One region of the Pseudomonas sp. HY13-MNA-CIBAN-0226 genome, then DNA from elsewhere that is predicted to be linked to it. Evidence: predicted binding sites of a transcription regulator. Region 1 holds the regulator's gene; each other region holds the start of a gene.
What was found. The regulator FliA, encoded in region 1, starts transcription of late flagellar genes. The targets are predictions, from matches to a motif close to CTAAAGTTTNNNNNNNNNNNGCCGNTAA.
Positions count from the first base shown of each region.

Region 2: a site for FliA is predicted at 2,433-2,460, ahead of flgM (flagellar biosynthesis anti-sigma factor FlgM). Genes of this name have one in related genera too.
Region 3: a site for FliA is predicted at 1,971-1,998, ahead of AAEZ05_RS02640 (methyl-accepting chemotaxis protein). Genes of this name have one in related genera too.

Region 1 covers NZ_JBEOPS010000008.1:19,607-24,017, reverse strand. The annotation lists gene flhF (flagellar biosynthesis GTPase FlhF) at 1-459, shown strand, start outside; gene fleN (flagellar synthesis regulator FleN) at 576-1,406, shown strand; gene fliA (RNA polymerase sigma factor FliA) at 1,403-2,143, shown strand; gene AAEZ05_RS10510 (chemotaxis response regulator CheY) at 2,308-2,679, shown strand; gene AAEZ05_RS10505 (protein phosphatase CheZ) at 2,702-3,490, shown strand; gene AAEZ05_RS10500 (chemotaxis protein CheA) at 3,512-4,411, shown strand, end outside.
Region 2 covers NZ_JBEOPS010000005.1:4,799-9,209, forward strand. The annotation lists gene AAEZ05_RS06680 (MFS transporter) at 1-651, shown strand, start outside; gene AAEZ05_RS06685 (flagellar brake protein) at 715-1,461, opposite strand; gene AAEZ05_RS06690 (flagella synthesis protein FlgN) at 1,554-2,021, opposite strand; gene flgM (flagellar biosynthesis anti-sigma factor FlgM) at 2,070-2,396, opposite strand; gene flgA (flagellar basal body P-ring formation chaperone FlgA) at 2,574-3,335, opposite strand; gene AAEZ05_RS06705 (chemotaxis protein CheV) at 3,420-4,352, shown strand; gene cheR (protein-glutamate O-methyltransferase CheR) at 4,399-4,411, shown strand, end outside.
Region 3 covers NZ_JBEOPS010000002.1:103,336-107,746, forward strand. The annotation lists gene AAEZ05_RS02635 (hypothetical protein) at 1-609, shown strand, start outside; gene AAEZ05_RS02640 (methyl-accepting chemotaxis protein) at 748-1,839, opposite strand; partial or broken gene AAEZ05_RS30630 (PAS domain-containing protein) at 2,044-2,313, opposite strand; gene AAEZ05_RS02645 (GNAT family N-acetyltransferase) at 2,826-3,512, shown strand; partial or broken gene AAEZ05_RS02650 (GAF domain-containing sensor histidine kinase) at 3,701-4,411, opposite strand, start outside.

The DNA of each region.
Region 1 (4,411 bases):
CTGGTGCAGGCGCTGGAGCCTTTGTTGCGCAAGCGTGTGGTGTTGATCGATACCGCCGGCCTGCAGGCCAGCGATCCGGCACTGCGCATGCAGCTCGAAAGCCTGGCCGGACGTGGCATCAAGTCAAAAAATTACCTGGTCCTCGCAACCACCAGCCAGAAACAGGTTCTAACCGCCGCTTATCACAGTTACAAGCGCTGCGGGCTCGCCGGCTGCATCCTGACTAAACTGGATGAAACGGCCAGTCTGGGCGATGTGTTGAGCCTGGCCATCAGTCATGAACTGCCGGTGGCCTACCTGACCGATGGGCCACGGATCCCGGATGACTTGCATCTGCCGCGGCGTCATCAATTGGTCAGTCGCGCAGTCAGCGTGCAAATGCAGGAAGAACCCAGCGAAGAAGCCATGGCTGACATGTTCGCTGATATTTACCACAGTCCCACCAAGCAGGTTGGCTGAGGTATTAATGAATCGTTTTTGTACCTACATCGATGGTCTGCCATGCATTGTTCAGATGATGAACGCGCAGCCAGTAATGTGGCCTCCGTCTATGCAAGACAAGGTAAAGAAATAACATGGGCAGCATGCATCCCGTACAGGTGATCGCGGTGACCGGCGGCAAAGGTGGCGTCGGCAAAACTAACGTGTCAGTGAACTTGTCGCTGGCTTTGGCTGAGCTCGGACGGCGCGTCATGCTTCTGGACGCCGACCTTGGGCTGGCGAACGTCGACGTCCTTTTGGGGCTGACACCCAAACGTACCCTGGCCGACGTGATCGAAGGCCGCTGTGAGCTGCGCGACGTTCTGTTGCAAGGCCCGGGCGGCATTCGTATCGTGCCGGCCGCGTCCGGCACCCAGAGCATGGTGCACCTGACACCGGCTCAACACGCCGGCCTGATCCAGGCCTTCAGCGACATCGGCGATAACCTCGATGTGCTGGTGATCGACACGGCTGCGGGCATTGGTGATTCGGTGGTCAGCTTTGTGCGCGCCGCCCAGGAAGTCCTGCTGGTGGTGTGCGACGAGCCGACCTCGATCACTGACGCCTATGCGTTGATCAAGTTGCTCAACCGCGACTACGGCATGAACCGCTTCCGCGTCCTGGCCAATATGGCCCAGAGCCCGCAGGAAGGGCGCAACCTGTTCGCCAAGTTGACCAAGGTCACGGACCGCTTCCTCGACGTCGCCCTGCAATATGTCGGCGCGGTGCCATACGACGAAAGCGTGCGCAAGGCCGTGCAAAAACAGCGTGCGGTTTACGAAGCGTTTCCGCGTTCCAAATGTTCGCTGGCGTTCAAGGCGATCGCGCAGAAGGTCGATACCTGGCCGCTGCCGGCGAACCCGCGCGGGCACCTGGAATTTTTCGTTGAGCGCCTCGTACAACAAACGGCAGGGCCGGTGCTATGACCGCCAGTGGCTATAACCTCTACAAGATATCGGCCCGCGATGCGCAGTGCGAGCTGATCGAGCGTTACGCGCCACTGGTAAAACGGATTGCCTACCACCTGTTGGCGCGTTTGCCGGCCAGTGTCCAGGTCGAAGACCTGATCCAGGCCGGGATGATCGGCCTGCTTGAAGTATCCACCAAATACGACGCCAGCAAAGGCGCGAGTTTCGAGACGTACGCGGGCATTCGAATCCGCGGCGCGATGCTCGATGAAGTGCGCAAGGGGGACTGGGCGCCACGTTCGGTCCACCGCAATACCCGAATGGTCAGCGACGCAATTCGCTCGATTGAAGCTAAAACAGGTCGCGACGCTAAAGATCACGAAGTTGCGGCCGAACTCCAATTGAGTCTTGACGATTATTACGGGATTTTGAACGACACCCTGGGCAGCCGCCTCTTCAGTTTCGACGACCTGTTGCAGGACGGCGAACACGAAGGGCTGCACGAGGATGGAGCAAGTGCTCATACGGAGCCGTCGCGTGACCTGGAAGATGAACGCTTCCAGGCCGCGCTGGCGGACGCGATTGCCAATTTGCCGGAGCGTGAGCGACTGGTGTTGGCGCTGTACTACGACGAAGAGCTGAACCTCAAGGAAATCGGTGAGGTCCTGGGTGTCAGCGAATCTCGGGTCAGCCAGTTACACAGCCAGTGCGCGGCCCGTTTGCGGGGGCGTTTGGGGGAGTGGCGAGCGCGCTGAAGGCAGTGTGGGGACACTGCGAACGGGCTGGCGGGTGTTAAACGCGCCGGTCGCGATCTGTTGTGCTCCAGACAGTCATCGAGTGTTTTGCCGGATTGAATGAAATGGCGTGTCCAGGTGCTGGGCGCGTTTAAGACTGCTTGGAGGTCGAATTGGACAAGAACATGAAAATCCTCATCGTTGATGACTTCTCAACGATGCGGCGGATCATAAAAAACCTGTTGCGTGACCTTGGGTTCACCAACACGGTCGAGGCGGATGACGGCACTACGGCCATTCCGGTCCTCAACAGCGGTAGCATCGACTTTCTGGTAACGGACTGGAACATGCCCGGCATGACCGGCATCGATCTGCTGCGCCACGTGCGTGCCGACGAAAAGCTCAAGCACCTGCCAGTGCTGATGGTGACCGCCGAAGCCAAGCGCGAGCAAATCATTGAAGCAGCCCAGGCCGGTGTTAACGGCTATGTGGTCAAGCCCTTCACGGCCCAGGCGTTGAAAGAAAAAATCGAAAAGATTTTCGAACGCATAGGCTGAGTCACTGCGCCACGGGGGAGCTATGGAGCAAAAAGAAATTTCACAGGGCGATTTCGAATCGACCCTGAAAAAACACGCCGTCGAATTGGTCGAGAGCCTTGAAAAAGGCAAGTTCGGCGACGCCGTGCAACTGATCCATGAGCTCAACCAGACCCGTGACCGCGGCCTGTACCAGGAGGTGGGCAAGCTCACCCGCGAGTTGCATAGCGCGATCGTCAATTTCCAGATTGATCCGAATATGCCGCAAGCCGAGGAGGTCTCTCAGATCACCGACGCCACCGAGCGCCTGGGGTACGTGGTCAAGCTCACCGAAGCCGCCGCCAACCGCACCATGGACCTGGTGGAAAACGCCACGCCGCTGGTTAACAGCCTGAGCCAGGAAGCCGAGGCCTTGAGCACGGACTGGGGACGGTTCATGCGCCGCGAAGTCGGGGCCGAAGAGTTCCGCGAGCTGGCCCGGCGGGTCGACGGTTTCCTGACACGCAGCAGCGAAGACAATCGCGTGGTGGCGGGCAACCTCAACGACATTCTGCTCGCTCAGGATTACCAGGACCTCACCGGCCAGGTGATCAAGCGCGTGACTCAATTGGTCACCGAAGTTGAAAGCAATCTGCTCAAGCTCGTGCTGATGGCCAGTCAGGTGGACCGCTTTGCGGGCATCGAACATGACCGTCAAGCGATGCACGCGGAAAAAGATCCACAAAAACATCTCTCTCAGGGTGAAGGTCCGCAGATTCATGCCGATAAAAGAGAAGACGTTATGTCCGGTCAGGACGATGTGGACGATTTGCTATCCAGCCTTGGATTTTAGACCTGTAGGAGCACCCCATTAATGAGCTTCGGCGCCGATGAAGAGATCCTTCAGGATTTCCTGGTTGAGGCCGGCGAGATTCTAGAGCAACTGTCCGAACAACTGGTCGAGCTGGAAAGCCGACCGGATGATGCGGATTTGCTCAATGCAATTTTTCGCGGTTTTCACACTGTAAAAGGGGGCGCCGGCTTCCTCCAGCTCAACGAGCTGGTGGAGTGCTGTCACATCGCCGAGAACGTGTTCGACATCCTGCGCAAGGGTGAGCGTCGCGTCGACTCGGAACTGATGGACGTAGTTCTCGAAGCACTGGACGCGGTGAACGGCATGTTCACCGAAGTCCGCGAGCGCAGCCCGATCACGGCGGCCACGCCTGAGTTGCTGGCAGCCCTGGCCCGTCTGGCCGAGCCGCAATCGGCCGACGAAGCCGCACCGGTTGCCGAAGTGGCGCCGGTGGCAGAAAGCACATCGGGTGACATTACCGACAACGAATTCGAGCAACTGCTGGACTCGTTGAACGCCGTCAAGGCCCAGGCCGAGGCGGCGCCTGCCGCACCAGCACCCGTCAGCACCACGGCTGCAGCCAGCGACGAAATCACCGACGACGAGTTCGAGTCGTTGCTCGATCAGTTGCACGGTAAAGGCCAGTTCGCCATCGACGCCGTGGTTGCCCCGGCGGCACCTGCCGCACCGGCTGCACCAAAGGCCGCAGGCGACAGCTCGGACATCACCGACGAAGAATTCGAAGCACTGCTCGATCAGCTCCATGGCAAGGGTAACTTCGCCGTCGAAGCGCTGGAGTCGGCGATTGCGTCGGCGCCCGTCGCGGCAGCACCAGTCGCCGCCGCAGTGGGCAGCGACCTGATCTCCGATCACGAATTCGAAGCGCTGCTCGACGAATTGCACGGTAAAGGCAAGTTCTCC
Region 2 (4,411 bases), on a different contig from region 1:
CTGGTGCAGTGGCCGCTGGGCTGGCTGTCCGATCGCTATGACCGGGCGCTGTTGATCCGCTGCTTTGCGTTCAGCCTGGCGGTGGCCGCGTTGCCGTTGGCGATCCTCAAGCAAGTGCCGCTGGAGGTGCTGTTCATCGCCGGGTTCTTCTGCTCGCTGGTGCAGTTCTGCCTGTATCCATTGGCCGTGGCCTTCTCCAATGACCACGTCGAAGGTGATCGCCGGGTCTCCCTGACCGCGATGCTGCTGGTGACCTATGGCGTGGGTGCGAGTATCGGGCCTTTGGTGGCAGGGGTCTTGATGAAGCTGTTCGGCAGCCAGATGCTGTATGCGTTCTTCAGCTTCTTCGCGCTGGTGCTGGTGTGGCGAATCCGCCCGAAAGCGGTGACCAACCTGCACCAGGTCGACGACGCGCCGCTGCATCACGTGGCGATGCCGGACAGCATGTCGAGTTCGCCATTGGTAGCGGCGCTCGATCCGCGGGTGGATGAGCAGGTGGTGCAGGATCAGATGCAGAATCCGGTTGCGCCTGAGCCTGAGCCTGAGGTGGGACCAGAGCTGGAACCAGAGCCGAAATCTGAAACGGATGAACCCTCGGGCGACGACCCGGATGAGGGGCGTGAACAGAGCTTTACCGAAGCGCGTCCTTAAGTTCGGCGCATAAAAAAACGGGCAGTCACCGCAAGGGACTGCCCGTTTTTATTGGCGCCTGTATCAGAGGTCGTCTTTATCGAATCGGCGGGCTTCGCGCTGCAGCTGATAGACAAAGCGCTCGACCTGGCGCTGCACCAGGCCGCTCATGTTGTGAAAGCGCACGCCGGCGAAGGTGGTGGAAATTTTCTCTTCGAAATGCAGGTAACGCAGTTCAACCGGGGCAGTCATTTTGCCGAACGGCAGGGCAGCCATGAAACGGTCGTAGACCTGGCCCAGTTGCAGGTTGCCGCCGATGTCGCCGTCGAAACGCAATTTGCAGCCGGTGGCGGAGATGTCGAGCAACTTGCCCTTGATCGGCGCCTTGAGTTTTTCACCGTCCAGGTCCACGTCCACCAGTTGCGCCAGCTTCAATGCCGCGCGGAAGGCGTTGCGGCGCTGGTGGTATACCACTTCGTCCGGCAGGGGGCCGTGATAGCAGCGGCTGCCACTGGTTTCGTCGATGGTCAGCGCGCCGTTGCTTTCCCAGGCGATTCGCACGCCGTCGTGAAAGCCTTCGACCTTGAACGGCTCGCCTGCCAGCAGGAAACGTTCGCCGTCACGGGGGATCATTTCGTCCAGGGCCATGGTGCCGTTGTCACGGTCAATCCCCACCAGATAACTCTGGAAGCGTTGGGCGCGCTCGTGAAACGTGATGATCAGCGGGTCGTGGCTGTCTTGCAGCTGACGAAGGGTGCCGGAGATCTCAAGGGGCGTGGTGAGCACCTTGGGTGGCTGCGGAGCATCATCCGCGCTTGAGGCATTGAACACGGTTCATCAATCTCCAGACAAAATTTGACAGCTGCTTGCCGGCATTTTGCCAGCATGTTTCTCGTCTTGATAGTGCGGGCTCGATGTCAGGTTCAGGCCTGACTGAGGGGACCCCGTTTCGCCAGGGTGGAGGTTGAACCGCGCGCGTCGTAAAGCGCGGGTGTGTCGCCGCCATGAAGGATTTTCAGCTGGGTGGCCGTGGCGGCCTGTTGCATCATGATGGACCGGCCATTGTGCACGTTGGCGTCCTGGCACTGGGCCAGGAGATCGGTCAGCACATCACTTTGCGACAACAGGCGGTCGCCAACGCTTGACTGGCTGGCCAGTTGCTCCAGCCCCTGTCGATTGAGCGGCAGGTTGAGGCTGGCAAGGATTTCGCTGCGCTTGCGGCCATGCTGTTCCAGCAAAATGATCAGTGCCTGCTTGCGCGCCAGAATATCCTCGAGCAGACGCATGTCGCGACCATGCAAGGCGAGGGACTCGGTTTGCAGTAGCTCGAACAATTGTTGCGCTGGTGCAAAGTCGTCGATGATCAGTTGTAGTAATTGGGTATCGTGCATGGCTAGCCTTGGGTTTTAAGCGTCCAAAAGCCTGGCGCAGACCGGAGCCTAGCGCTGGTGTTCGAAGTTGATCAGTTTGCTGGCTACGCTTTTGCTGTCGACTTTATAGCTGCCATCGGCAATCGCTGCTTTCAACTCGGCCACGCGGGCTTTGTCGACTTCAGGCTGATCGCGCAGCTTGTCAGTGACCTTCTGCAACTGCTGGGCCTCATTACTGAAATGTACCGATTCTCCGCTTTTCACGGTAGTGGCTTCCGGTGCCGGGGTATTCAGCGGCGCAGCCTTGGCATTTTCAGCCGCTTCCTTGCTGGCACTGGTACGTGTACTGCCCTTTAGTGGCAGAGCGCTGTTCGATGAGTTGAAATCGATGACCATGATAAAAAACCTCTGGGTATTTGGACGCTTGCCATGTTTTCGGCCATACCCGAGAAAACTTTAGGCCCATTTATCAATGAGCTTGCGCGCGTCAGCGCTGGCCCCTGCACGCCCTAGTTTAGGGAACAGTCGCAGGGTGCGCCATCTCTTCAAGCGGCTGCTTGCCAGGCCCGGCCTCTACATGGCGACTTCCACCTGGCCGGGCGCGATCACTTGCGCCTTGATGACTCGCTGGGAATTGAGGTTTTTCACGCGGATCTGATCGCGCAACCCGCCATTGGACAGCGCCTCGCCGGGCATGCGTACGCTGAGCGTGCCGCTGCGGGCGGTGATCACCACCTGGTCACCCTTGCTGATGACTTCCGCCTGTTCGATGTTCACCAGGGTGACCAGCTGATCGGCGACCATTGGTCGGGTCAACTTCTGTCCGATCGCCTGGTCCAGGGACGTCAGGTAGCCCTGGCTGATCAGGCTGATGTCGCGCTCGCGCAACATGACGTCTTCAGGTTCGATCACCCCGAGGCGTCGCAGCGGCCGAGTGGCGGTGACGACTTCGCGAAACAGGCGGACCTGCGCCGGCACGAAAACCGTCCACGGAGAGGCGCCTTCGCAACGAACTTTGACCGTGACACGCCCCAAGGGCCTGGCCGGGCTTTCAAGGCTGGCTGTCAATTCCCTGTCGCACATCGGCATGCGAAGGCGCGGGTCGAGTTGGTTGACTTCGATTTCATATCGACCCTCGGTCTGACTGGTCGCCAAATAGTCTTCTACGGTGAATTCAAGAAAACCCTGGGTCACGCCGATAAGCATGTCAGGCAAGGTAACCGAGTCGGCAAGGGCAGGGCTGCCAGCGTTAAACAGGCAGGCAGCCGCCGTCGCGCACAGCAATGTGTGCAAATGTGCGGTCAGGCGTCGGAAAAATGTCGGTTCTGTGCTCATAAGAGTTAAAAAGCAAGCGCCGTGCCGTTTAGCAATGAATGTGCGTCGCAACACACTTAAGCGTTGGTGTTAGGGGGTCTGGGCATGGCTGGTGTAATGGATTCGGTAAACCAGCGCACGCAACTGGTAGGGCAGAATCGCCTGGAGCTGTTGTTGTTCCGTCTCGACGGCCAGCAGCTCTATGGGATCAACGTATTCAAGGTTCGTGAGGTGCTGCAATGCCCCAAGCTGACCGTGATGCCCAAATCCAATCCTGTCGTGTGCGGTGTAGCGAGTATTCGGGGGGCAACCATTCCGATTCTCGATTTGGCGATGGCGACCGGTGCCGGTCGGTTGCTGGATCAAAGCAATCCCTTCGTGATCATCACGGAGTACAACACCAAGACCCAGGGGTTCCTGGTGCGCTCGGTGGAGCGAATCGTCAACATGAACTGGGAGGAGATCCATCCGCCACCCAAGGGCACCGGCCGCGATCATTACCTGACGGCTGTGACCCGGGTCGACAATCAGTTGGTCGAAATCATCGACGTGGAGAAAGTGCTGGCGGAAGTGGCACCCACGCCGGAAGCGATTTCCGTTGGTGTGGTGGACGTCGAGACCCAGCACAAGGCCCTGTCTTTGCGGGTGCTGACGGTTGATGACTCGTCCGTGGCACGCAAGCAGGTATCGCGTTGTCTACAGACGGTCGGTGTGGAAGTCGTGGCGTTGAACGACGGTCGGCAGGCCCTGGATTACCTGCGCAAGCTGGTGGACGAAGGGAAGAAGCCGGAAGAAGAGTTTCTGATGATGATTTCCGACATCGAGATGCCGGAAATGGACGGCTATACCCTGACCGCCGAGATCCGCAGCGACCCACGCATGCAAAAGCTTCATATCATCCTGCATACTTCGTTGTCGGGTGTGTTCAATCAGGCGATGGTCAAGAAAGTCGGTGCCGATGACTTCCTGGCCAAATTCCGTCCTGATGACCTGGCATCCCGGGTAGTCGACCGGATCAAAGCAGCAGATATCAGCTAGGGGCCTTTTGCTCCAGGCGATCAATACGAGTTAAGAGGCGGCACCATTGTCTACGGGTA
Region 3 (4,411 bases), on a different contig from region 1:
GTCCCCGTTGTAGGAAAGTATGAAACGGGCCCTATGACCTACAAGGTTACCGTGCCCTGGTTGCGCATCACTAACCCCGAAGTCGGCCCGAACGGCGACCCGTTGCCCGGTGGTTGCAGGGATGTGGAGAGTGGCTTGGGCGATACTGTCACCAGCGCAGATTATGCGTTGCTCGATGGCAGTGAGGGGGGCGTGTTGCTGGATCTGATCGGCAAGGTCAAGTTCCCCACCGCAGATGAAGATCAGTGCCTGGGCACCGGCGAATTCGACTATACCGCTCAGGTTGACATCGCCAAGACCTTCGGCTCGGTGACCGGCTTCGCGACCCTGGGATGGAAAAAGTTTGGCGACCTACCCGATAGCAATTTCGACGACCCGATATTTGCCAGCCTCGGCTTCGCCATGCCCGTGGCTGTGCGCACTACGGCGGGCGCCTCCTACGACTGGAGGCAGAAAGTCGTCTCCACCGGTTCGCAAATTCAGGAACTCACCCTGTTCGTCACGCATAAGCTCAGCCACGAATGGAAGATTCAACTGTACGCGGTCAAAGGCTTTTCTGACGCAAGCCCGGATGCAGAGGGCGGGCTGGTGCTTTATCACATGTTCTAATGGCGATGCGTTGCCCCTGACTTACCAAGCGCCTCAGACTGACTGCTTTTAGCCGATCACGAGTTGTTTCCTGGATGTGCATTCCAATGACCGCGTCTGGCCGATTGCTGCCCGTCGGGACGGGCAGCAATCGACGGGTTATCGGTTGAATCGCTCGACCAATGAATACTGAATTTTAGCGGTCTGGGTCAGTTCCTTGCTCAGCTCTGCCGAATGCCTGGCCTGTTCAGACGTCTGGTCTGCCAGATTGGCAATGGTCGTGATGTTGCGACTGATTTCCTCGGCTACGGCGGTCTGCTCTTCGGTCGCTGCGGCAATCTGGGTAGTCATGTCCGTGATGTTTGCCACCGCTTCACTGATCCCGACTAATGCTTTATCTGCTTCAAGCACCCACGCCACGCCTTCTTCGGCCTGGCGATGACCGCTTTCCATGGTTTTCACCGCATTGTTGGACGAGACCTGCAGCTTGGAAATCAGCCCATGGATTTGCGTCGTGGACTCCGTCGTGCGCTGCGCCAACTGGCGCACTTCATCGGCGACTACCGCAAAGCCTCGACCCATGTCGCCCGCTCGCGCAGCTTCGATGGCGGCGTTCAGCGCCAGCAGGTTGGTCTGGTCGGCAATGCCCTTGATCACATCGACTACCGTGCCGATTTCGTTGCTGTCCCTGGCCAGTTGCGCGACGGTCACCCCGGTTTCACCCACCACCACCGAAAGGCGCTGAATGGCTTCCCGGGTGTCCCGGGCCACTTCGCGTCCACGCCCGGTCAACACATTGGCTTCCTGGGTAGCGTCGGCGGTGCGTTGGACGTGGCTGGCGACTTCCTGTGTGGTGGCGGCCATTTGATTGACTGCGGCCGACACCTGCTCGGTCTCGACCCGTTGTCGGTCAAGCCCACGGGAACTTTCGGTGGCGAGGCCATCGGATCTGCCGGCCAGCCCGGTCAGTTGTTCAGCCGTATCCTGCAACCGGGTGAGGCACGTCTTGAGCCGGGAGGCCTGGCTGACAAACGCCGTTTCAAGGCTTGCCTGGGGGCCACGTTCGTCGCTGTACATTTTTGCCAGCAACGCGTCGCAGGTTGAGGCTTCAGCCATTTTCAGCAGACGCAGCGCACCGCGGTTCTGTCGACTCGAGACCCAGAGCCCGAGCGGCACCGATACCCCGACAGCCAGAATGATCGCCTCCGACATACCGAGGAACACGCCGCCCAATGCACCCACCAGGCCCATGGTCAAAACCGGCAGCCAGGCGAGCAGGGCGGGTTGCCATTGATCACTGACCGGGACGGCCGACTTGCCCTGGCTGAGGCGTTTATAGAGGGCTTCGGCACGATGGATCTGCTCGGCCGTCGGCTTGACCCTTACCGACTCATAGCCCACAACCTCTTGCCCCTCGAAAATCGGCGTGACGTAGGCGTTGACCCAGTAGTGGTCGCCATTTTTCGAGCGATTCTTGACGATGCCCATCCACGGTTTGCCAAGCTTGAGCGCACCCCACATATGAGCAAAGACGGCGGAAGGCACGTCGGGGTGGCGAACGATGTTTTGAGGCGCGCCGATCAGGTCGGATTTGTTAAAACCGCTGACCTCGACGAAGGCGTCATTGCAGTACGTGATGACGCCCCGTGCATCCGTTGCCGAGATGAGTTTTTGTTGAGGCCCAAGGGCAACCTCGCGCTGCGTAACCGGTTGGTTGTTTCTCATCTGTATTGCTCCTATGCCCTAAGCCATGGACATCGGCTGCAATATGAGAAAGGTTAATGAGTAACTTTAAAAGGGCAGGTCATGCGTCCGAAAAGAACGGGTGGACGCTTAAACGCTACGTCTGACCTAAAACCGGCGTACGGCCAAGCGTTTCCTTTTGGCCGATAGGGCAGGGTTGCATCGGACCCGAAGCAGTCGCTCATTTTAGAAGCCTCGGTGGGCAGGCCGATAAAAGTAGGGCCGATGGTTGCTTGTCGCGAAGTGCAGAGTGGCTAAGAATCATCTGCAATGACTTGGATACATTTAGCGCCTGCTGAATAATTTGTTACAAAACTATTCGTGCCTTTTTTATATGCACTTGCAGCGCTGTTCTATACCCACTTCAAGCGCATGGACGTGTTGGCTCTTCATGGCAACAGTCGTATTGGTTGGAACCCATTAGCTGCTCGCCCATCGCGCATTCACTCACCAAACACGTTAGAACAACGCCCCTAACTCCACCGGGAGGTTTCATGAGTGCATGGCAGCAGCTACGAGTGCGAGTCAAACGAAAAGGCCTGCGTCGCACCGTCAATACTCTGTGGAAGCGCTATGTGTTTTTCCACTGGGAGCTACTGTGGATGGAGCGTGACCTGGTCACGTCGGTTCCGGCTCAAAAGCTCAGGCCATACTCAGGATTACGCTTGGTCGACATCGATACACAGAACGCGGATGCGTTCGCCAGGCACTTTGGCGACCGAGTGGAAGTCATGCGCGAACTGGCCGCCGAAGGGCATACCGGACATATGTACCTGGACGACAAGGGTGATGCGGTAGCTTTCATTTGGGGCAGCAAACGCAACTACCATGATCGCCACTATTACGGTTGCTGGTTCCCGGTCAAGGACGGCGAGTTCTTCGCGTTCGGGGGCGAGATGACGCGACGTTACTTTGGTACGGCACTTTCAGTCGATGGCCAAATCTGCCTGTGGCAGGCGATGCAAGCCCAAGGCTGTAACAAAGTGGTGGACGTCTGTGAGGCGCACAACATTCCAGCCCTTAAAGCGCACATTCGCATGGGGTATCGCGAGCAGGGGCGGATCATGCATGTCTACGGTTTGTTCGGGCGCTGGCGTTTATTCCGCGAATCCCACTACAGCGGCTCGCGACTCGATAGCCTGTGCAAACCTCGGCGTTCCACGGTGGCCGCGCCAGCGTGAGGTGCAAACGCTCCCCTCACGCAAAACGCTCATGTCCTTCCCTGACCTTAGCCGGCGAACAGCTATTTAGAAGCTGTACCGGGCAGTCAGTTTCACATTACGTGGGTCGCCGTAGATGTCATACGGGCTATAGGCACCATTGGCCACGCTGCTGTAGTAGGTACGGTCGAACAGGTTGCCTCCTCAAATCAAAGCCACTTCTGCTTCCCGGGAAATCGAGCCGTGAAGTTCGTCCCTGACTCAGGCGTCGAAGTCACTTTCAAACTTCCGCCGTGCGCGGTCGCGATCTGCGATGCGATGTATAAGCCCAATCCGAGGCCCTCGCCACGTTGACCTGATTCCGATCGCGTGAAGGGTTCGAACAATAGCGGCACCAGGTTGGCAGGGATGGGTTCGCCCTGATTGGTCACGGATATGACGACGTCATCGTCGTCGGCATAGGCTTGTACGCTGATGGGGGCAGTCGTAGAGCCATGGGTGACTGCGTTGCCCAACAGGTTGGAAAGCAATTGACTGATGCGCAGCGGATCGCAATACACCCCAGCAGGTATGGCTATCTAACTGCTCAAGCGTGCGGCGGGGTTGGATGATTGAATTTCATCAACGGTCAGGCGCAGCGTGCGTTCCAGGTCATCTACCACCTGTCGTTTGCTCGGTATCCCGCCGCCCATTCGGCCCCGGGCAAAATCCAGCACGTTTTCGATCAGGGTTCCCATGCGTACGGAGCTTTGGCGGATGGCTGCAACCAGACCCAGCGAACGTTTGTCGGCCGATTGGGTTTGCAGCAGTTCAGCACTCATGCGAATGGCGCTCAGCGGCGTACGCAAATCGTGTCCGAGCACGGCAATGAACTGCTCTCGCAGCCGGGCACTTTCATTGGCATCCACCAGTGAGGCTTG